DNA from 2 places in the Thalassospira sp. TSL5-1 genome. Region 1 is predicted to be linked to the other one. Evidence: riboswitches for the same ligand, from Rfam matches in the RefSeq annotation. Region 1 holds a riboswitch; the other holds the start of a gene.
What was found. Region 1 has a riboswitch for glycine ahead of gcvT (glycine cleavage system aminomethyltransferase GcvT). Riboswitches for the same ligand answer to the same signal wherever they lie in the genome.
Positions count from the first base shown of each region.

Region 2: another riboswitch for glycine. It lies ahead of LF95_RS00960 (L-serine ammonia-lyase); the one in region 1 lies ahead of gcvT (glycine cleavage system aminomethyltransferase GcvT).

Region 1 is NZ_KV880638.1:809,071-819,680, reverse strand. Features, by position in the region: gene gcvPB (aminomethyl-transferring glycine dehydrogenase subunit GcvPB) at 1-458, opposite strand, end outside; gene gcvPA (aminomethyl-transferring glycine dehydrogenase subunit GcvPA) at 455-1,810, opposite strand; gene gcvH (glycine cleavage system protein GcvH) at 1,810-2,187, opposite strand; gene gcvT (glycine cleavage system aminomethyltransferase GcvT) at 2,256-3,371, opposite strand; glycine riboswitch at 3,544-3,647, opposite strand; gene LF95_RS13240 (hypothetical protein) at 3,770-4,324, opposite strand; gene ispH (4-hydroxy-3-methylbut-2-enyl diphosphate reductase) at 4,690-5,637, shown strand; gene LF95_RS13230 (homoserine kinase) at 5,652-6,626, shown strand; gene rnhA (ribonuclease HI) at 6,630-7,073, shown strand; gene LF95_RS13220 (putative bifunctional diguanylate cyclase/phosphodiesterase) at 7,301-9,721, shown strand; gene LF95_RS13215 (methylmalonyl-CoA mutase family protein) at 9,852-10,610, opposite strand, start outside.
Region 2 is NZ_KV880637.1:198,758-209,367, forward strand. Features, by position in the region: gene LF95_RS00945 (S41 family peptidase) at 1-1,241, opposite strand, end outside; gene LF95_RS00950 (murein hydrolase activator EnvC family protein) at 1,238-2,536, opposite strand; gene gpmI (2,3-bisphosphoglycerate-independent phosphoglycerate mutase) at 2,553-4,148, opposite strand; glycine riboswitch at 4,392-4,490, shown strand; gene LF95_RS00960 (L-serine ammonia-lyase) at 4,686-6,101, shown strand; gene LF95_RS00965 (dihydrofolate reductase family protein) at 6,335-6,868, shown strand; gene LF95_RS00970 (hypothetical protein) at 6,877-7,233, opposite strand; gene LF95_RS22705 (hypothetical protein) at 7,349-7,900, opposite strand; gene rlmH (23S rRNA (pseudouridine(1915)-N(3))-methyltransferase RlmH) at 8,008-8,466, opposite strand; gene rsfS (ribosome silencing factor) at 8,677-9,048, opposite strand; gene LF95_RS00990 (nicotinate-nucleotide adenylyltransferase) at 9,124-9,732, opposite strand; gene LF95_RS00995 (glutamate-5-semialdehyde dehydrogenase) at 9,732-10,610, opposite strand, start outside.

The DNA of each region.
Region 1 (10,610 bases):
CACAGTTCGCCCTGTGCGCCCGATGCAGGCGACATGGCAACGGCGGGCATGCCGGTCAGAACCATCAGCCAGTGCGCGCACTGGTCGATCAGTTCCAGCGCACCCTGAACGGTGCTTTCAGGCTGCATCGGGTGCAAATCGGCAATGCCGGGCAACCGGGCGACCTTTTCATTCAAGCGCGGATTGTGCTTCATGGTGCACGAACCCAGCGGGAAGAAACCGGAATCGATCCCGAAATTCTTCTGGCTTAAGCGGGTGAAGTGACGCACCACCTGCGGTTCGGACAGGCCAGGAAGGCCAATTTCGCTGTTTTCATCGCGGGCAAGGCCGCCCAGGCGGCTTTTGACCGGTGCCGGGTCCGGCAGGTCAACGCCGCTACGGCCTGGCTCACCCTGTTCAAAGATCAGCTTTTCTTCAAGCACAAGGCCACGATTGCCGGTATGGGTCTGAAACGTCATGCCAGCACCTCCTTTAAGGCAGCGGCAAGGGCCGCAATATCGTCATCGGTGTTGGTTTCGGTTACAGCCACCAGCATATACTGGCCCAGATCATCGCGGTTCGGATACAGCCGCGACAATGGCACGCCAGCCAGAATACCGCGTGCCACCAGGGCTTCGACCACTTCGGCGGCCGGTTTTGAGAGCTTCACGGTAAATTCGTTAAAGAAGCTGTCATTAACCACCTCAACACAGTCAACCGCATCCAGCGCATCAGCGGTGGTCACGGCGCGTTCGTGGTTGATAGCGGCCAGCTTGCGATAGCCATCCTCGCCCAGCAGGCTCATATGCACGGTAAAGGCCAGCGAACACAGGCCCGAATTGGTGCAGATGTTCGATGTCGCCTTTTCACGGCGAATATGCTGTTCGCGGGTGGACAGGGTTAATACAAAACCACGCTTGCCGTCCTGGTCCACCGTTTCACCACACAGGCGACCGGGCATCTGGCGGACAAGTTTGCTGGTGGTGGCAAACAGGCCCACATACGGCCCGCCATAACCCAGCGCGTTACCAATCGACTGGCCTTCGCCACACACGATGTCGGCGCCAAAGCTGCCCGGCGATTTGATCGCGCCAAAGGCAACGGCTTCGGTAAAGACAACAACCAAAAGCGCGCCCTTGGCATGGCAGGCTTCGGCCAGTTTGGTGTGATCGGCCAAACGCCCAAAAACATCCGGATACTGCACAACAACACAGGCGGTCTGATCATCGATCAGATCATCCAGTTCGTCGGCCGTGGCCTGGTGTTCCGGGTGACCATCGCGACCGGCAACCTCGGTATCGCTATATTGGCAATAGGTTTCGGTGACTTCACGGTAATGCGGGTGCAAACCACCCGAGAGAACCGCCTTTTTACGGCGGGTCGCCCGGCAGGCCATCAGCACGGCTTCGGCACAGGAGGTCGCACCATCCCACATCGAGGCATTGGCAACATCCATTTCGGTAATGGAGGCCACCTGGGTCTGGAATTCAAACAGGTACTGCAAGGTGCCCTGGGCGATTTCCGGCTGATAGGGCGTATAAGCGGTTAAAAACTCGCCACGCTGGATGATGTAATCCACCGTTGCGGGAATATGGTGGCGATAGGCCCCTGCGCCAAGAAAACTGGGGGCGGATGCCGTTCCCATATTTTTGGCAGCAAGTTGCGCCATATCGCGTTCAACCTGCATTTCACCCTGATGGTGCGGCAGATCGACCGGTTCCTTGAGCAACGCCCCTTCGGGCACGTCGCTGTAAAGTTCATCGACCGAGCCCGCCCCGATGGTTTCCAGCATCGAAGCACGGTCAGCCTGGGTCAGCGGAAGATAGCGCATCAGTCCTCCAGACCTTCAACAAACGCCTTATAGGCCGCTTCGTCCATCAGATCATCAAGCTGGGAAGCATCAGACAATTTGATTTTGAAAAACCAGCCGTCATTTTCCGGCGATTCGTTGACCAGGGCCGGGTTGGCATCAAGTTCTTCGTTGGCTTCAACCACTTCGCCATCCACCGGCGCATAAACGTCGCTGGCCGCCTTGACCGATTCGACAACGGCAGCATCACCATCCTTGGCAAGCTTTTTGCCAATTTCCGGCAGTTCGACATAAACGATGTCGCCCAGCGCCTGCTGGGCATGGTCGGTAATGCCGACGGTTGCCACATCGCCGTTAATTTCCAGCCATTCATGTTCTTTGGAGAATTTTTTAGCCATTTTGATTTGTCCCTGCAAATTTGGTTGTCTGCTTAATTCTGGGTGTGGTTCGGGGCGATATCGCCACCTTAACCACGGAAATAGCGATGCGGGGCGAAAGGCAGCGCGACGATTTCCGCCGGGCGGGCCTTGCCACGGACCATCAGGTCCACCTTGGTGCCGGGCTTGGCAAATTCGATTGCGACATAGCCCATGGCAATCGGCGCATCCACGGTGGGGCCAAAACCGCCACTGGTGATTTCGCCAATGTCGTATCCATCCTTGTTAAGCACCATCGTATGTTCACGGGCGGGTGCCTTGCCTTCGGGTTTAATCCCGACGCGTTTACGGTCTGCCCCGTTGGCAAGCTGGTCGAGAATAATATCTGCACCCAGAAAGCCACCTTCTTCGCGGCGACGCTTATTGATAATCCAGTTCAGGTCCCCTTCGACCGGGGTGGTCGTGGTATCGATGTCGTTGCCATACAGGCACAGGCCCGCTTCCAGACGCAGCGAATCGCGTGCACCAAGGCCAATGGCCTCGACCTCGTCCTCGGCCAACAGCAAACGCGCCAGCTTTTCAGCATCTGCATTTGGCACGGAAATTTCAAACCCGTCTTCGCCGGTATAACCAGAACGGGTCACAAAGCACGGAATCCCGGCAATGTCGATTTCGCCAAAGGACATGAATTTCATGGTCGCAACGTCCGGGGCAAACCGGGCCAGAACATTTGCGGCTTCCGGCCCCTGAAGGGCCATCAGGGAACGATCGGTCAATTCAACCAGTTCCACACCATTATCAAGGTTGGCCCGCATATGAACAATATCGTCATCCTTGCAGGCCGCATTGATGACCAAAAACAGGCTGTCGCCCGCATTGGTGATCATAAGGTCATCAAGGATGGTACCGTCATCATTGGTAAAGGCGGAATAACGGGTACGGCCCTGCTTAAGCAGGGCGATATCACCGGGCACAAGCTTTTCCAGCTCTGCCACACGGTGTTCACCAATCAGGCGAACCTGGCCCATATGCGAGACGTCAAACAAACCGGCCTTGGCACGGGTATGAAGATGTTCGCCTTTTACACCCAGCGGATATTGCACGGGCATGGCATAGCCAGCAAAGGGCACCATTTTGGCACCCAGTTCCACATGCAGATCATAAAGGGCTGTTTTAAGAAGGTTTTCAGCGTTTGGGTCCGCCATCAGGCTCTCCGTGACAGTCGTTGAGAAATATAGCCGACCAGTGGCCAACCACATCCCCCTCTGTCTTGGAGCCTGAAAGAATCACCGTTCCGGTCGCAAAGGCGCGCCCGGCAACAGCTTACATCTTCGGCGAGGCGCACATAAATAACATGCCGCCTGCTTTCCAGAGTCCCATCTCCCCGCGGTCCATGATGCCTGAGAGTTTCCGGGGTGGTTGCTCCTTCGGCGTCCGCGCATCACTGTGAAACGATCGCGGAACTCTCCCACGGGGATCACTTGGGTATGGCCCCTTATACGGACAACAGAACCATTGCACCAGTCAAAACATTAGAAATGCGTCGCTGGATTAAACAAATTCCAAACTTCCTGTTGCCGGTCAGCGCGGCCTCAATCGCCCATCACTTTTCAAAACGACGATTATAATCCAGTTGGTCGTGGTTTAACTGGAACCCCATGTAAATTTCGTAATTGGGGCCATAATTGACATCCGCCAGCGGCACATGCAGGGCCACCTGTTCGTCGGTGTAGCGCACGCGATTGGCGTCCTTCGGGAAGGTCAGGTTCACATCAAAGACCGATTTTTGCACAAATTCGCCCGCCGGATTTTTAAGCGCCACGAAATACTGCAAATGCTGGGTCCGATCCTTTGCCGCCGGGCCCATCTGGGCGGTAAATTGCGGGCTGATCAGAATATCCAGTTCCTTGTCCTCAAGGTCATAGCTGCATTCGCCTTTGTAACCTTCCATTTCGGCGGCCAAAACCACATCGGTCAAGTCCCGGCCTTTGGGGCTGAACTCGGTAAGCTGTGCGGTATCACTTGGCAAAAAGGTCCGCGGACAGGACGGAACCGGTGTTTCACCGAACGGGTCCGAACCACAGGCAGCCAAACCGGCAGTCGCCATCAGAACCACACCAAGCGCACTTGCGCGCCGCAGATTGCATGCAATCGTCATCAAAGCCTCATTGATCAGACACGCCGAAGTCAGCACCCGGCACCGGTAGTTTGGCGCAGTCTATGCTGTTGATCTTTCCGGCACAACCCGTTGCAGCAACAATGTGCCGTCAATATATATTGCGAAATATCACCTGCGGCCGGGGATCGGGAACACCGATGATAAACACCCAATCGCTTTTTACTGCACCACCCCCGTCATAGGCGGCAAAACAGCCCGATTTACCGGCACATTTGCCCATATTCCCCCCATATTAAAACGTCGTATCATTGCACCTTTGGCACAGGCGCGTTATGTAACGCAAAACAGCTTTCAACCCGATGCCGGTCGTTGCCCGGCATCCCCGACCATTCGAGGCGGACCCCATGCCCGACAAACCAGACCTGGATATTCTTCTGGCCAACCCGCGCGGCTTTTGCGCCGGGGTGGACCGTGCCATCGAGATTGTCGAAAAGGCCCTGCAAAAATACGGCGCGCCGGTTTATGTCCGCCACGAAATTGTCCATAACAAGTTTGTCGTGGACCGCCTGCGCGACATGGGGGCTGTATTTGTTGACGAGCTTGATGCCGTGCCCGATGGCGTACCCGTCATTTTTTCGGCCCACGGCGTGCCCAAATCTGTGCCGGAAAATGCAGACAAACGTGCCCTGCATTACCTTGACGCCACCTGCCCGCTGGTTTCAAAAGTGCACCGCGAGGCCGAACGCCACCACGGCGAAGGCAAGCATATTTTGCTGATCGGCCATGCCGGGCACCCCGAAGTGGTTGGCACCATGGGGCAATTGCCCGAGGGCAGCATGACCCTGATTGAAACGGAAGACGATGCCCGCACCGTGGCCGTTGCCGACCCTGAGAATATTGCCTTTGTCACCCAGACAACCCTGTCGCTGGATGACACGGCAAAGATGATTGCCATTTTGCAGGAACGCTTCCCGGCCATTTCCGTGCCGAAAAAGGAAGACATTTGTTATGCCACCACCAATCGCCAGCACGCGGTCAAAATGATTGCCGAGCGCGCCGATGCGATTTTGGTTCTCGGTGCACCCAATTCGTCAAACTCCAACCGCCTGGTCGAAGTTGCTCGGCGCGAGGGCTGTGCGATTTCGGTTTTGGTCGAACGTGCGCGTGACATCGACTGGTCCAAGCTGGAAAATATCAAGACCCTGGGCATTACCGCCGGGGCATCGGCCCCCGAAATTCTGGTCGAGGAAGTGATTGATGCCTGCCGCGAACGGTTCAATGTCAGTGTTGAAACCATTACGCTGACCGACGAAAACGTCACCTTCAAACTTCCCCGCGAACTTGCCAGCTAAGGAATTGCCCGCTTATGGCCGTCTATACCGATGTATCCGATGAAGATATCGCCCGTTTCGTGGCGGAATATGACATCGGCAAAGTGGTCTCGTTCAAGGGCATTGCCGAGGGGGTGGAAAACACCAACTTCCTTTTACATACCGATCAGGCACCTTTCATCCTGACCCTGTATGAAAAGCGCGTAAACCCGGATGACCTGCCGTTTTTTCTGGGCTTGATGGATCATTTATCATCAAAAGGCCTGAACTGCCCGACCCCGATTCATGGCACCGATGGCGTTGCACTTCGCCGCCTGTGCGGTCGCCCGGCAGCCATTACGTCGTTTTTGCAGGGCATGTCACCCCGCCGTGTTTTGCCCCATCACTGTGCGGGCCTGGGCGATGCACTGGCACAATTGCATCTGGCCGGGCTGGATTTTGAAAATTATCGGGCCAATGCGTTGTCGGTCAAATCCTGGCGGCCATTATTTGCCAGTTGTGGAAAGGGTGGCGATGACATTATGCCCGGTCTTTCCGACATGATTGCGGCCGAACTGGATTATCTGGAAACCAACTGGCCGGCAAAGCTGCCGGCCGGGGTCATCCATGCGGATCTGTTTACCGACAACGTCTTTTTCTTTCCCGGGCAGGACAAGGTTTCGGGGTTGATCGATTTTTATTTTGCCTGCAATGATCTGCTGGCCTATGACGTGGCGATCTGCCTGAATGCCTGGTGTTTTGAACCTGACAACAGCTTTAACGTCACCAAAGCCCAAAACCTGCTGGCCCATTACACCCGCACCCGTCCCCTGGGCGCGGATGAAATTGCCGCCCTGCCGATTCTGGCGCGCGGGTCGGCATTGCGGTTTTTGCTCACCCGGCTTTATGACTGGATCAACACGCCCGAAGGCGCGCTGGTCACACCGAAAAACCCGCGCGAATATGTCAGCAAGCTGCGCTTTCACCAGAAAGTAACATCACCAGCCGCCTATGGCATCGGAGATTTGTAAGCCATGAGCCAGGATGACACCCATATCGTCAGCATCTTTACCGATGGTGCCTGCAGCGGCAACCCTGGCCCCGGCGGCTGGGGGGCCATTTTACGCTATAAGGGCGTTGAAAAGGAAATGTCGGGTGGTGAAACGGAAACCACCAATAACCGCATGGAACTGATGGCGGCGATTTCCGCCCTTGAGGCGATCAAACGCCCCTGCCAGGTCGAAATTTATACCGATAGTTCCTATGTGCGTGATGGGATTACCAAATGGGTTTTCGGCTGGCAAAAACGCGGCTGGAAAACCGCCGACAAAAAACCGGTCAAAAATGTCGAATTGTGGCAACGGCTGCTTGAGGCTGCCCGCCCGCATAAAATTGAATGGCACTGGGTCAAGGGCCATGCCGGCCACCCGGAAAACGAAAGATGTGACGAACTGGCCCGCATGGCGGTTCCAAGATAGATTTCCAAGCCGAAATTTTTCGCCTTTTGATTGAAAATTTTACATAAATACAATCATATATCCTGAATTGGGGAACTTTTTTTATTCGTAAGATTGAATTATATGTCTAAAATCAATCTTGTGTTTCACCAGCAAACAGGATTGAGATAGAACAATCTACGGATGTGTATGGTATATACGTCCAAATCGGGGGGACTACTGACCAAAAGGTCAGGCAGGAGGGATAATTGCCGTACGGGTCGCATGGCTTTTTGCAGCGTAAATCGCTTAGTAGCAGGCTGCTATTTATCGCCCTGCCGCTCGTGACCCTATGCTGTTTGATCCTGTTTATGATTTTCGGGTATGCCAGCTATATCGTGCTGCGCGACGACCTGAACGAAAAAATCGAACAGACCGCCGATATCAATGCCCGCGTGCTGGCAACACCGTTCTGGTATCTCGATGTTGATAACATCGAATCCGCCCTGAACGCCATGAGCCGCGACCGCGATATTGTTGCCGTGCGCGCGCTGGGGGCCGATGGCACCGAATTTGCCCGTACCGGGGCCTCCCAGGCCGAACTTGACGATACATTGCGCCTGTCGCGCCGGGTGTATTTTGAACGCAACAATGTGCGCCACGATGTGGGCGAACTGATCATTTATTTTACCGAAGCCCGCGTGCGCGAATTGCTGTGGCGGCGCATTGTCATCGACCTGATCCTGTTTGGTCTGCTGATCGCGGTTGTTACCGCCAGTCTGCTGATTGCCAATCAACGCTCGATCAAGGAACCGCTCTCAAGGCTTTTGCATTCCATCCGCATGACCAAACATGGCCGCCTCAGGCGCCCGGTGGAATGGAACAGTGACGATGAGCTGGGCCTGCTTATTCGCGAATATAACGAAATGGTCACGCTTCAGGGCCAGGCCCAGGAAGAAGCCCAGCGCAAACAGGCCCTTCTCGAAGCGACCCTTCATAATATCGGCCAGGGAATATGCCTGTTTGACCAGGATTTGAACCTGATGGTGTGGAACGAACGCTATATTGAGCTTTTGAACCTGCCGCGCGACCTGGTGAAAGAAGGAACGCCGCTTTCCGATATTTTGCGCTTTAATGGTGAACGGGGCGAATATGGCGAGGTGAGCATTCCCGCCCTGATTTCCGACCGGGTTGCCATTGCCAGACGGCGCGAACCCTATCGCATGGAACGCACCCGCCCCAATGGCCGGGTGGTGCAGGTGGACCATAACCCCATGCCGGGTGGCGGCTATGTTGCCACCTATACCGACATTACCGAACGCAAACAGACCGAAGCGCGCATGCGCCACCTTGCCGTGCATGACGTGCTGACCAGCCTGCCCAACCGCACCCTGTTTCTGGACCGTTTGCGACAGGCTCTTCTCTCCGCCCGGCGGTTTCAGCGGGGTGTTACGGTATTGTTTGTCGATCTGGACCGGTTCAAGGACATCAACGACCATTTCGGCCATGATGTGGGCGATTTGATGATCCAGGAAATGGGACAGCGCCTGTCACGGATCATTCGGGATTCCGACACGGCAGCCCGTTTGGGTGGCGACGAATTCGCCATTATCCAAACCGATGTACAAAATATCGAAGACACCATCGTTCTGGCCCAGCGCATCATTGACGAACTGGCCTATCCCTTTGACTGTCGCGGCATTCGCCTGCATTCGACCGCCAGTGTTGGCATTACCCTGTTCCCCGAAGATGGCGACAACCCGGAACAGTTGGTTAAAAACGCCGATATGGCGATGTATGCTGCCAAGGCCGAAGGGCGCAACAATTACCGTTTCTTCCTGCCTTCCATGCACGAGCGGGTCAAGGAACGCAAAACCATCGAAGAAGACCTGCGCAACGCGCTGGACCATAACCAGCTTGAACTGTTTTACCAGCCAAAGGTGGATTGCCTGACCGAACAGGTTGTTGGTGCGGAAGCCCTGGTTCGCTGGCGACATCCGGAACGCGGCCTGATCCTGCCTGGCGAGTTTATTTCGGTTGCCGAAGAATGCGGCCTGATCAACAAGCTGGGGGCCTGGGTGCTGCGCGAAGCCTGCCGGCAGACACAGATCTGGCGGGAAAACGGTATGCCCGATTTACGAATTGCGGTGAACCTTTCGCCCGCACAGTTTCAGGATGCCGAACTGGTTCAAACCGTAACCCAGACATTGAAAAGCACAAAACTGCCAGAAGGCACGCTGGAGCTTGAAATTACCGAATCGATCCTGATGAACAACCCGGAAAAAGCTGTTTCAACCCTGAAAGAGCTGAAAAGACTGGGTGTCAGCATTGCGATTGACGATTTTGGCACCGGTTATTCATCGCTGAATTACCTAAAAAGGTTCCCTGTCACATCGATCAAGATCGACCGTTCCTTTGTCAATGACATCAATGTGGACGAAGATGACAAAGCCATTGTCGATGCCGTAATCGGCCTGGGCCATAGCCTGCATCTCGATGTAGTGGCCGAAGGGGTGGAAGAGGTCGAACAGCTTCAGTATCTGCAAAACAAGGGCTGTGACTTCATTCAGGGCTTCCTGTTTTCACGCCCCCTTCCCGTTCCCGTCTTTGAAGACTGGTTCATGGAACGCGCAAAAACCCGGCCCCGCCTGGGCAACCCGATAAACGAACCTTCTTCGCCCCAGGAATAACCCAACGGCGCAAAACCCGCCGGGTTCATTACCACCCCTCAAATTTACCAGGGGCACGGCAGCTTAAAGCCATGTCACTCTGATCAGACCTATGTGCCTATGTGCCTATGTGCCTATGTGCCCACGCAATTCAGTAAATTGCGACTTCATCATTGGTGGAAGGCGCCTGGTCAGCCGATTGACCGGAGCGATATTGCCCTGCCCGGTCACCCACCATGCGCACCATATCGGCCATAATGCCAACCAGCTGGTAATCCTTGGGCGTATAAACCGCCGCAACGCCCATCTGGCGCAAGATCAGCATGTCTGCCTCGGGAATGATACCACCCACAACAACCGGGATATGCCCGGCCCCGGCATCGCGCAGGCCCCGCACCACATCGCGTACCAGTGCCACATGCGAACCTGACAAAATCGACAGGCCGACAATATGCGCCTTGCGCTTCAGGGCATTTTGCACCAGATCATCGGGCGTCCAGCGAATGCCGTCATATAAAACGTCAATGCCGGCCTCGGTGGCCTTCATGGCAATCTGTTCCGCCCCGTTTGAATGGCCATCCAGGCCCGGTTTGCCCACCAGCATTTTCATCCGCGTGCCCAGCTTTTGCGAAACGGCATCCACCTTGCCGCGCAGATCGGTCATTTTTTCATCCGCACCGTCATCTTCGCCCAATACCAGCGAGGTTACACCGGTTGGCGCGCGATATTCACCAAATACATCGCGCAACACCTGCGACCATTCCCCCGTTGTCACCCCGGCATGGGCACAGGCAATGGACGGTTCCATGATGTTGTCGCCCGTACGGGCAGCACTCGCCAGGTTTTCGAGGCTTTGCTTGACCGCATCATCATTACGTTCGGCACGCCATTGCACCAGCTTGGCAATCTG
Region 2 (10,610 bases), on a different contig from region 1:
TTTTCGGCATCCTGACGGCGTTTTTCTGCCTGGGTTTCAGCATCACCGATGGCTGAATCCTCGTTATGCAGCGCACCGTTCAGGTCGGCTTCGGACCGGCGCTGGCCGGTTTCAATGGTTTCAACCTTTGACTGCGGGACAATGATGTCGGGCACAATGCCGACTTCCTGAATGGACCGGCCCGACGGCGTATAATAACGCGCCGTGGTCAGGCGCAGGGCCACATTGCCCGGCATGGGCAAAATGGTTTGAACCGACCCCTTGCCAAAGCTGCGCGTCCCCATGATGATGGCACGGCCATGATCCTGAAGCGCACCGGCAACAATTTCGGATGCCGATGCCGAACCGTCATTGATCAGAACGACAATCGGCAGGTTGTCGGCAAGGTCGCCGTCCTTGGCACTGTAACGTTCGGTGTTTTTGGTGTCGCGCGGGCGGGTGGAAACGATTTCGCCCTTGTTCAGGAACGCATCGGAAACCGCAATCGCCTGGTCCAGCAGTCCGCCGGGATTGTTGCGAAGGTCGATCACGAAACCCTTCAGTTTCGGGCCGATTTCCTTTTTCTGTTCTTCAATGGCGCGCTGCAGGCCGCTAAAGGTCTGTTCGCTGAATTTGGTGATGCGGATATAGCCAACATCGTTTTTCACCTGCGGACGGACCGACTGGATTTTGATTACGGCACGGGTCAGCGTGACGTCGAAGGGGGCCTGTTCGCCCTTGCGCACAATCGTCAGTTTGATGTCGGTATTGACCTTGCCGCGCATCAGGTCAACGGCTTCGTTTAACGGCATGCCGCGCACCGATTTGCCATCGATATTGGTAATGAAGTCACCCGGTTGCAGGCCGGCCTTTTCGGCGGGGGTGTCATAGATGGGGGAAATGACTTTGACAAAGCCGTTTTCCTGCGTCACCTCGATGCCAAGCCCGCCAAATTCACCACGGGTATCAACCTGCATGTCCTTGAAATTATCCATATCAAGATAGGATGAATGCGGGTCCAGCGATGTCAGCATGCCGTTAATCGCGGCTTCGATCAGTTTTTTGTCGTCAACCGGCTCGACATATTTTGCCTTGACCTGTTCAAACACGTCGCCAAACAGATTGAGAAGCCGATAGGTTTCAGCCGATGATGTCGGGGAATCCGCTGTGGCCGGGGCTTGTGCCTGTGCCAGACCAGGCGATGCAAGACCGATATTCAGGCTTGCTGCCAGGGCAAATATTACCAATCGAGACTTTTTCATCCGCTTACCTTGCCGTTTTGTGATGCCAGCCAGGGAAGCGGGTTGATCGCTTCGCCGTCATGGCGCATTTCAAGATACAGTTTTGGCCTGTTTTCGCCCATCGTTCCAACAGGTTCACCCGCCAAGACATATTGTCCTACCACACTGTCAAGGTGATCAAAACCCGCAACAAGACTATGGTATCCTTCGCCGTGTTCGATAATCAAGAGGCGGCCATAGCCCCGGAACGGCCCGGCAAACACCACCTTGCCGTCAAAAGGCGATACAACCTGAGCATCGGGGCGGGTTTCAATCTCGATTCCCTTGGCGTGTGTGCCGCCAGGAAGGCCGCTTTGTACGCTGCGTTCACCAAAAAGTGTAACAATCTTGCCCGATACCGGCATCCGTAAATGGCCGCGTGCCTGCGTGATTGAGCTTGCAACAACAACTTCGTCGCTCGCGTCGCGGTTTTTAGGGCTGGTTTTGCGGGCGGGTTTGTTTGCCGCGATATTTTGTGTCGGCAAAACATCATCGATTTCGCTGTCGGGCTGTTCCTTGACCAACTCGTAATCGGGTTTGTCGCGTGGTTCGGGCAGGCCTTCGGCGCGGTTTTTGATGCTGGCCAGAAGTTCGCCCAGGCTTTTTGCCTCGTCGGCCATTTTTTGCACCGCACGGGCGGCCTCACGGGCTTCATCCTCGGTATCCTGACGAAGGCGGCGTTTGTCATCAAGCAGGCGGGATAGATGTTCGCGTTCGTCGCGTAATTTGTCGGTGACGCTGGCAAGTTCGCTGCGCCGTGCTTTGATGTTGGCGCGCAATTCGGTAATTTCGCCCAGTTCGCGTTTCAAATCCTTGGCATGCTGTTCCACACCGGGCAGCGCCGCCTTGAGCAAAATGGCCGACCGCAAGGTATCCTGCGGGCTGCGCGGGAGGGCAATCATGGCTTCGGGCGGGGTGGTGGACAGGCGTTCAAGCGCCATCAGGATGCGGGCATATTGTCCGGCCTTGTCTTCAAGGGCGGTGGTGGCATCCTTTTCGCGGTTTTCCAGCTCGACCAGTTTGTCTTCAATGCCGGTCAGTTCGGTTTCGTAATTCTGCACACGCCGGGCAATTGAAATTTCCTCGGATTGCAGGGCCTGTTCTTCGGTCAGTAATTCATGCGACTTGCGCGACAGAAATTCTTCCTGCTTTTTCTGTTCGGAAAGCTGGCTTTGCACCGCATCCAAACGTGAGTCAACCTTGCGTAGCGACTGGGCATTTGCCGTAAAAAATGTCCCGGCACTGGCAACCATCAAGGATGCCAGTGCCGGGGCCATCAGCCATTTTCCAAGATCAGCTTGCCGAGGGCAGCGTATCATCGGGTTTCAGACCTTCGATCAGTGATTTGCCGGTCATGTCTGCCGGTTGCGGCAGGCCCAGCAATTGCAACAATGTCGGGGCGACGTCGGCCAGGCGGCCGTCGCGCAGTGTAACTCCGTCCGGGCCATTGACCAGAATGGTCGGCACCAGGTTCAGGGTGTGGGCGGTATGGGGCGCACCGGTTTCCGGGTCCACCATTGTTTCGCAGTTGCCGTGGTCAGCGGTAATAAACATCACCCCGCCCACTTTGCGCACAGCGCTCACCACCTTGCCAACGCATTCATCCACGGCTTCGGCAGCCTTGATTGCGGCAGAAAGAATGCCGCTATGGCCGACCATGTCGGGGTTGGCAAAATTGACGATGATGGCGTCATAGGTTTCATCTTCAATGGCGGCAACCAGCTTGGCGCATACTTCGGGGGCCGACATTTCGGGTTGCAGGTCATAGGTTGCCACCTTGGGCGAGGGCACCAGAATGCGGTCTTCGCCGGGAAATACCTGTTCTTCGCCGCCGTTAAAGAAAAACGACACATGCGGGTATTTTTCGGTTTCGGCGATGCGCAACTGTTTCAGGCCCGCCTTGGAAACCACTTCGCCAAAAATATTCGGCAGGGTTTTGGGCGGATAGATCGCATCCATATAGTCGGCATGCTTGGAGGAATATTCAACCATCCCGGCCTGGATGGCGAATTTTACCGGGGTGCCGCGATCAAATCCGTCAAATTCGGGCGCACACAGGGCGGCGAGAATTTCGCGCGCCCGGTCGGCCCGGAAATTGGTCATCAAAAGGCCGTCGCCATCCTTCATGCCAGCATAATCACCAATCACGGTGGGCAGGATGAATTCGTCATTGGTGTCGGCGTCATAGGCATTGGCAATGGCGTCTTCGGCACTGTCGGCCTTTTTGCCATCTTCATACGCGCTGCCCTGAACCATCGCAAAATAGGCCTGGCTCACCCGTTCCCAGCGATTGTCACGGTCCATCGCATAATAGCGCCCGGTGACGGTAACGATTTCAACATTGGCATCGCCAATCAGGGCGCGGAATTTTTTCAGAAAATCGGCGGCACTGCGCGGCGGCGTGTCGCGGCCATCGGTATAGGCATGGATTTTAACCGCAATGCCGGCATCGGAAATGATTTTGGCAAGGGCGGCCATATGGGCCTGATGCGAATGCACGCCCCCTTCGGACAAAAGCCCGGCAATATGGCACACACCACCGCTGTCTTTCAGGCTGGTGATCAGTTTTTTGACGGTATCGGTATCGGCGATTGCCCCGGTTTTGACGGCGTCGTCAATTTTGGGCAGCTCCTGCATGACAACACGGCCCGCGCCCAAATTCATATGGCCGACTTCGGAATTACCCATTTGCCCTTCGGGCAGGCCGACATCCAGCCCGCAGGCCTTCATAAAGCCGGTTGGGTTGTTGGCATACAGGTCGTCCCACACCGGCGTGTTGGCCAGTGCAACGGCGTTATTGTCGCTTTCCTCGCGATAGCCCCAACCGTCCAGAATACATAGCACCACCGGACGGGGACGCTTTGCGGCGTTCGATACAGTCACTGTCATAACCCCACTTCTAGGATAAAAGGCTAAATTACCGGTAAACAAACATGTAATTGGTAAATTGCCTGTGGTCAAAACGGCGCCGGGCGCGGTGGGTTCCGCCATCTGACGCCAATTTAAGCCTAACTTATCATGAAAGATGCGCCTGAACAGCCACCCCGCGCGAATTTTTAACATCCTTGCAGTGCTGCTTTACAAGCTGCGTGAAGTACAGGTACCATTATTGTTCTAAACGGTGATACCTCGCATACCGCAGCGGGAGAGACCGGCCGGGCAACGTTCCGGATGGCGCCGAAGGAGCAATCCACCCCGAACACTCTCAGGCAGACGGACCGTTGCGGATTGAGGCTCTGGAGAGCGAAAGGCAGGCCATATTTGCCTTTCCACCGAAGGATGAAGTCGGCGCGGAACGTTAAATGCCCGCCTGCCGACGCACAATCTCAGGTAAGGGCAATTTTGTGCCCTAGGGACAGAGGGGGCTGGCACCGGTTCGTTGATATCGCAAAAAAACAAAATGCGATCCAGAGCCGAAGGAGGCCTATGCCTGATACATCCAACCAGCGTCCCCAGGACGTCAACCTGTCTGTTGTCGATCTTTACACTATCGGCATTGGTCCATCGAGTTCGCATACGGTGGGGCCAATGCGGGCTGGGTTCCGGTTTTGCCTGGAAATGGATGCGCGGAACCTTTTGGCACAAACCGGTAGCATCATTGTTGACCTTTATGGGTCGCTGGCACTTACGGGCAAGGGGCATGCCACCGATATTGCGGTGCTGATGGGATTAAGTGGCCAGCGCCCGCGTTCGGTTGACCCGGACGATATTGCGCCAACCATTGAGGCGATCAAAAACGATAGCAGCCTGATGCTTTACGGGCAGCAGAAGGTTGATTTCAATTTTGAAAACAACCTGGTTTTTCATATGGATGAAAGCCTGCCCGAACATCCCAACGGCATGCGCATTACCGCGTTTGACCATGATGGCGTCAAACTGCATTGCCAGGAATATTTTTCGGTCGGGGGTGGTTTTATCGTCTCGGGGGATGATCGCGGGGCGGAATATTCCGGCGATAATATTATCCTGCCGCATCCATTTTCATCGGCAGACGAATTGATGGCAATTTGCAAGGAGCATAACCTGTCGATTGCCGAAGTCATGATGGAAAATGAAAAATCCTGGCGCGGTCCCGATGAAACCCATGAATTTGTCGATCGTGTTTATCAGGCGATGATGGATTGCATTGATCGCGGTTGCGCAACACCAGGTATTTTGCCCGGTGGTTTGAATGTCAAACGTCGCGCCAACAAACTGTATCGCGAATTGGTGGACCGGCCTGAAGCCGGACTGAAGGACCCGCTAACGGTGATTGACTGGGTGAACCTTTATGCCCTGGCGGTAAACGAGGAAAATGCCGCAGGCAGCCGGGTTGTGACGGCCCCGACCAATGGGGCGGCCGGCGTGATCCCGGCGGTATTGCGTTATTATGAACGGTTTTGTCCCAATGTAACCCAGGCGAAAATTCGCGAGTTTTTGCTAACGGCGGCGGCGATTGGTTCGATTTACAAAAAACGTGCGTCCATTTCGGCGGCCGAAGTGGGCTGCCAGGGCGAAGTCGGCGTGGCCTGTTCGATGGCGGCCGGGGCATTGTGTGCTGTTTTGGGTGGTTCGCCCGAACAGGTGGAAAATGCCGCCGAGATTGGCATGGAACACAATTTGGGCCTGACATGCGATCCGATTGGCGGGCTGGTGCAGGTGCCCTGTATTGAACGCAATACAATGGGGGCGGTGAAGGCCATTAATGCCTCGCGTTTGGCCCTGCGCGGGGATGGGCAACATACGGTGTCGCTGGATCGCGTGATCGAAACCATGCGCCAGACCGGGGCGGATATGCAAAGCAAATACAAGGAAACCAGCCAGGGCGGCCTCGCCGTCAATGTCAACGTGGTGGAGTGCTGATTTTTAAGCTTTACGCCATCGTTATGACGCCAAAATGATCAATTATGGCTCAATTGGACGCCCTGAAGGCCGGAAAATGACGGCTTTTGGGGCGTTTGGGCTATTTGGACGACCATATCACCCTATTCCAGCCGGATTATCGCCACCAATCAAGGATAGTATCCCAAAATTGATACTAAACTAGAACTAAAATTAACGCCGGAAAAATCCGGCAGATTGGTTGGATTGATACAATGGGCAAGAAACTGTTCCGCGTTTATGTTGCGGTCAGTCTGGACAGCTATGTCGCACGGTCAAATGGTGCGGTGGACTGGCTGGATGATTATGACCCGGCAGAATTTGACTTTGAAGCCTTCCTGGACCGGGTGGGCACGCTGATCATTGGTCGGCGCACCTTTGATCAGGTGATGTCTTATGGCGAATGGCCCTATGGGGATCGCCGCACGATTGTGCTGACCTCACACCCCCTGGGCGAGGATGCACCTGAAAATACCGTTGCCTTTGGCGGTAGCCTGATCGAGTTGACCGATGCCTTGCGCAATGAGCGTTTGGACAATGGCGATGTCTGGATTGTGGGTGGGGCCAGCGTGATCAATCAATTCATGTATGCAAATATGGTTGATAAGCTCGATATGTTTGTCATTCCGGTTGTTTTGGGCGACGGAATTGCCCTGTTTGACAAGGATAACGGCCATCTGCGCCCCAAACCGATTTCAACCCACATCTATGAATCTGATGTGGTGAAAATGGAATATCGGTTGAAATAAATACAGTGTCACTGTCCCGTCGGAATACTGTCAGGAATGACCCGTACCCGGTCTGATCGGAGGATCAAGACCGGGTTTCCGACTTTTAAGTTTTCGCTGTTGGTTTGCACTATTGCAATTATTTGACCGTTGTCCTGCTGTACAATGTACTCGAAAGCTCCGCTTTCGGATAATGATTGTTCTGCGATGCTTCCTGCTACTCCGCCAACAACAGCACCTCCGATGGCACCTATTATATTGGCTCTGCTGCTGCCTCCAAGGTATGAACCTGCAACAGCGCCACTTCCCGCCCCTGCAGTCATTCCAACACCTGAGCTTTCGCCAGAAATTTTGACTTCACGTATAGCTAAGATTTTGCCCTTCATAACAGTGGCAGCACGTCCCATTTGGGCGCGAGAATATGTTGAAGCATCTGGGGTCTGAACACACGACCCTAGTGATAAAGCTAGAATATAAATGGCTGAGTATATTGGTTTCATTCTAATTTTTAGCGCAATTTTCTTTGGTTGTGGTGACAAAGACAGAATCTTTTAGAAGCTGGTCGATATTGTCCGATACCATTTTATTGATATTGGCAAAAAATACGTCCGCAACAACGAACTTTGACGCGTTGAATTTCACAGTGTAATTATTATCGAATAAGGTTTTTTGGTCCTTTGTTCTGCGCAAGATATAGCGAACATCGGTAATATAGTCGACTGAATACCCTAGGCTATCAGTTGCAAAATCATTGACTTCGCCATCCAAAGTACAATTTTTACTTTGAATTGACATGTTTGCTTGCCGCATCTCTCGTCGTACAGCGTTTGCGAAGTATGTACCAACGTCTTCAGTTAGATAAACATGGCCTGCGGCAGTTTCTCTAATTTCATTTTGGGCTACGCCTTCTCTCGGGAAATAACTGAAGTTATTAACTTCAACGGCAGCGTTAATTTCGCTAGAAGTGGTAGGCTGATACGGTGGAAGCGATAGTTTTGCTGAACAAGCAGCTAATGTGGTTAGCGATAATAACGCTGTAAGAATTTTGTACATAGATTTTCCCCAAGACTTAACATCGGAGAAAAATTTCGCAATTTTATGTTTAAGTTACAACTAAATTTTTTTGATTTTTGAGTTATTTTTGGGGTTTTTAAAAGTTATTATTCCCGATGATAGGGATGGTTGGTTTGAATGGCGTGGGCGCGAAAAAGCTGTTCAGCAATCAGGGCGCGCACCAGCATATGGGGCCAGGTGGCTTTGCCGAGCGACCACAGGGCGTTTGCCCGGGCCTTGAGGGCATCGCCGTGACCGTCGGCACCGCCAATGGCAAAGGCAATGTTGCCGCCATACTGGTCGATCCAGCCTTCGAGTTTTTTGGCAAAATCGATGGAGCCATATTCGCGGCCCCGTTCATCCAGGGCGATCAGAAAGGCATTTTCCGGGATCACCCCTAGAAGCAATTCTGCCTCGCGGGCTTTTAGCTGGGCTGGCGGCAGTTTTTTCTTTTCTTCGACTTCACGCAGGGCAAAGGGCCAGCGCAGGCGGGCGATGTAATGATCAAACAGGTCCTTTTCCGGGCCTGCCTTGATACGGCCTACAGCGGCAAGGGTGATTTGCATGCGTGTGGTCGTCCGTTTGGGGGGATCAGAAAGCCCGGTTTTAGTGCCTGGCGAAGAAGGGTATGGGGGGGCTTAGCTTTGAAAGCCAGCTATTTTTGCGCGATAAAAACACAAGGCCCAGGCCAAACAGGCCATGACGGGCTGTATGGTTATATCTGAAGAATGGCGGATGGCCCGGCATCACGCCGGGCACAAGGCCAAACCTGCCAATCAGTAAAGACGGGCAGCCTGCTGTTTCAGAGCCGGGTTTTCAACGCCCCACATCTGTTCGATGTTGTAAAAAGCGCGGACTTCCGGGCGGAACAGATGAATGATGACATCACCGGCATCAACCAGAACCCAGTCACCCTGTTCGGTGCCTTCGGCCGCTGCGCGGCCCTGCCCGGCATTTTTCAGGGCTTCGACAATATGTTCCCCCATCGAGGCAACCCGGCGCGAGCTGGAGCCTGATGCGATAATCATATAATCGGCCATTGCCGTTTTGTCGGTCAGATCAATGGTTACAAGATCTTCGGCCTTGTCATCGTTCAAGGTTTCCTGAATGAGCGCAAGCAGTTCGCTTGGTGTCAGGCTTTTTTTCACAGTAATTATAGTCGCCACCTTAATTTGGGGTGGATGTTCGCCGCTATCACGTTGCGGACATAAAACACCCACAGGTCAAACCTGCCACCGGCCTTCGGCACGAATTGCCGTTGAAGAAGCCGGATGGCGCCGTATCGGCAGGTAAACCCAAGCTGGTGTATCCATATCGGCCAGCAGACCTGCCTTTTCTGCGGCAATGCGCCAGCGTTCCATACGCTTTGCCGCCGTGCCACGCAATGCCTTATTAGAATAACCCTCGCGATCAAGAACCGCAATGGGCGCGCAATGAATCAGCTTTTGCCAGAATTTCCAGCGATGAAACTGAGCCAGGTTGTCCGCCCCCATCAGCCAGACAAATCGCGTTTGGGTAAAACGCCGCTGCAAGGCTGCAAGTGTGTCGGCCGTATAGCTTGTCCCCAGCTGTGTTTCAATTGCAGAAACGACAATGCGGGGATGTTGTGCAATCAATTCGGCGGAATCAAAGCGTGCATCCTGCCCTGCCATACCCTCGCGGGACTTGAGCGGGTTCTGCGGCGATACCAGCCACCACACTTCATCCAGCTCCAGACGCTTCAATGCCTCAAGTGAGATATGCAAATGCCCCTCGTGGGCGGGGTTGAAAGACCCGCCCAGTAATCCGACTCGGGGTGGGGCATTGTGGCGGCGCGGAATGCGAAGCGTCATCACGGGCGGGTTTGCCCGGTGCCGCGCACCACATATTTATAGCTGGTCAGCTGTTCAACCCCGACCGGGCCGCGCGCATGCAGCTTGCCGGTTGAAATGCCAATTTCCGCCCCCATGCCAAATTCGCCACCATCGGCAAACTGGGTAGAGGCATTAACGATGACAATCCCGCTATCCACACCATTCAGGAAGGCCTGGGCGGCGCTGGCATCTTCGGCCAGGATGGCATCGGTATGGTGGGAGCCGTAATGATTGATGTGATGGATGGCATCCTTCACCCCATCAACCGTTTTGATCGACACAATTGCATCCAGATATTCGGTTGACCAGTCTTCCTCACTTGCCGGTTTGATGCTGTCATCCAGGCGGCAAACGGTTTCATCACCGCGCATTTCACAACCCGCATCTTTTAAGCCGGAAATGACAGCAGGCAGCAGGGTTTCAACAGCGTCGCGATCAATCAGAATGGTTTCGGTTGACCCACAAACCCCCACGCGGCGCATTTTGGCATTCAGCACAATGTTGCTGGCTTTTGCCGGGTCGGCACTGGCATGGATATAGGTGTGGCACAGCCCTTCGAGATGTTTGAACAGCGGAATGCGGCTTTCATCGGTGATGCGCTGAATAAGGGACTTGCCCCCACGCGGCACAATAACATCGATATAATCGGATAGTTTCAGCATTTCGCCCACAGCGGCCCGGTCTGTGACCGGGATCATCTGAATGCAGGCTTCGGGCAGGCCGGCTTTGATCACGCCCTGCTGCATGCAGGCAAAAATTGCGCGCGATGAATTAAAACTTTCAGACCCACCGCGTAAAATCGCGGCATTGCCGGATTTCAGGCACATCGCGGCGGCGTCGGCGGTGACATTGGGGCG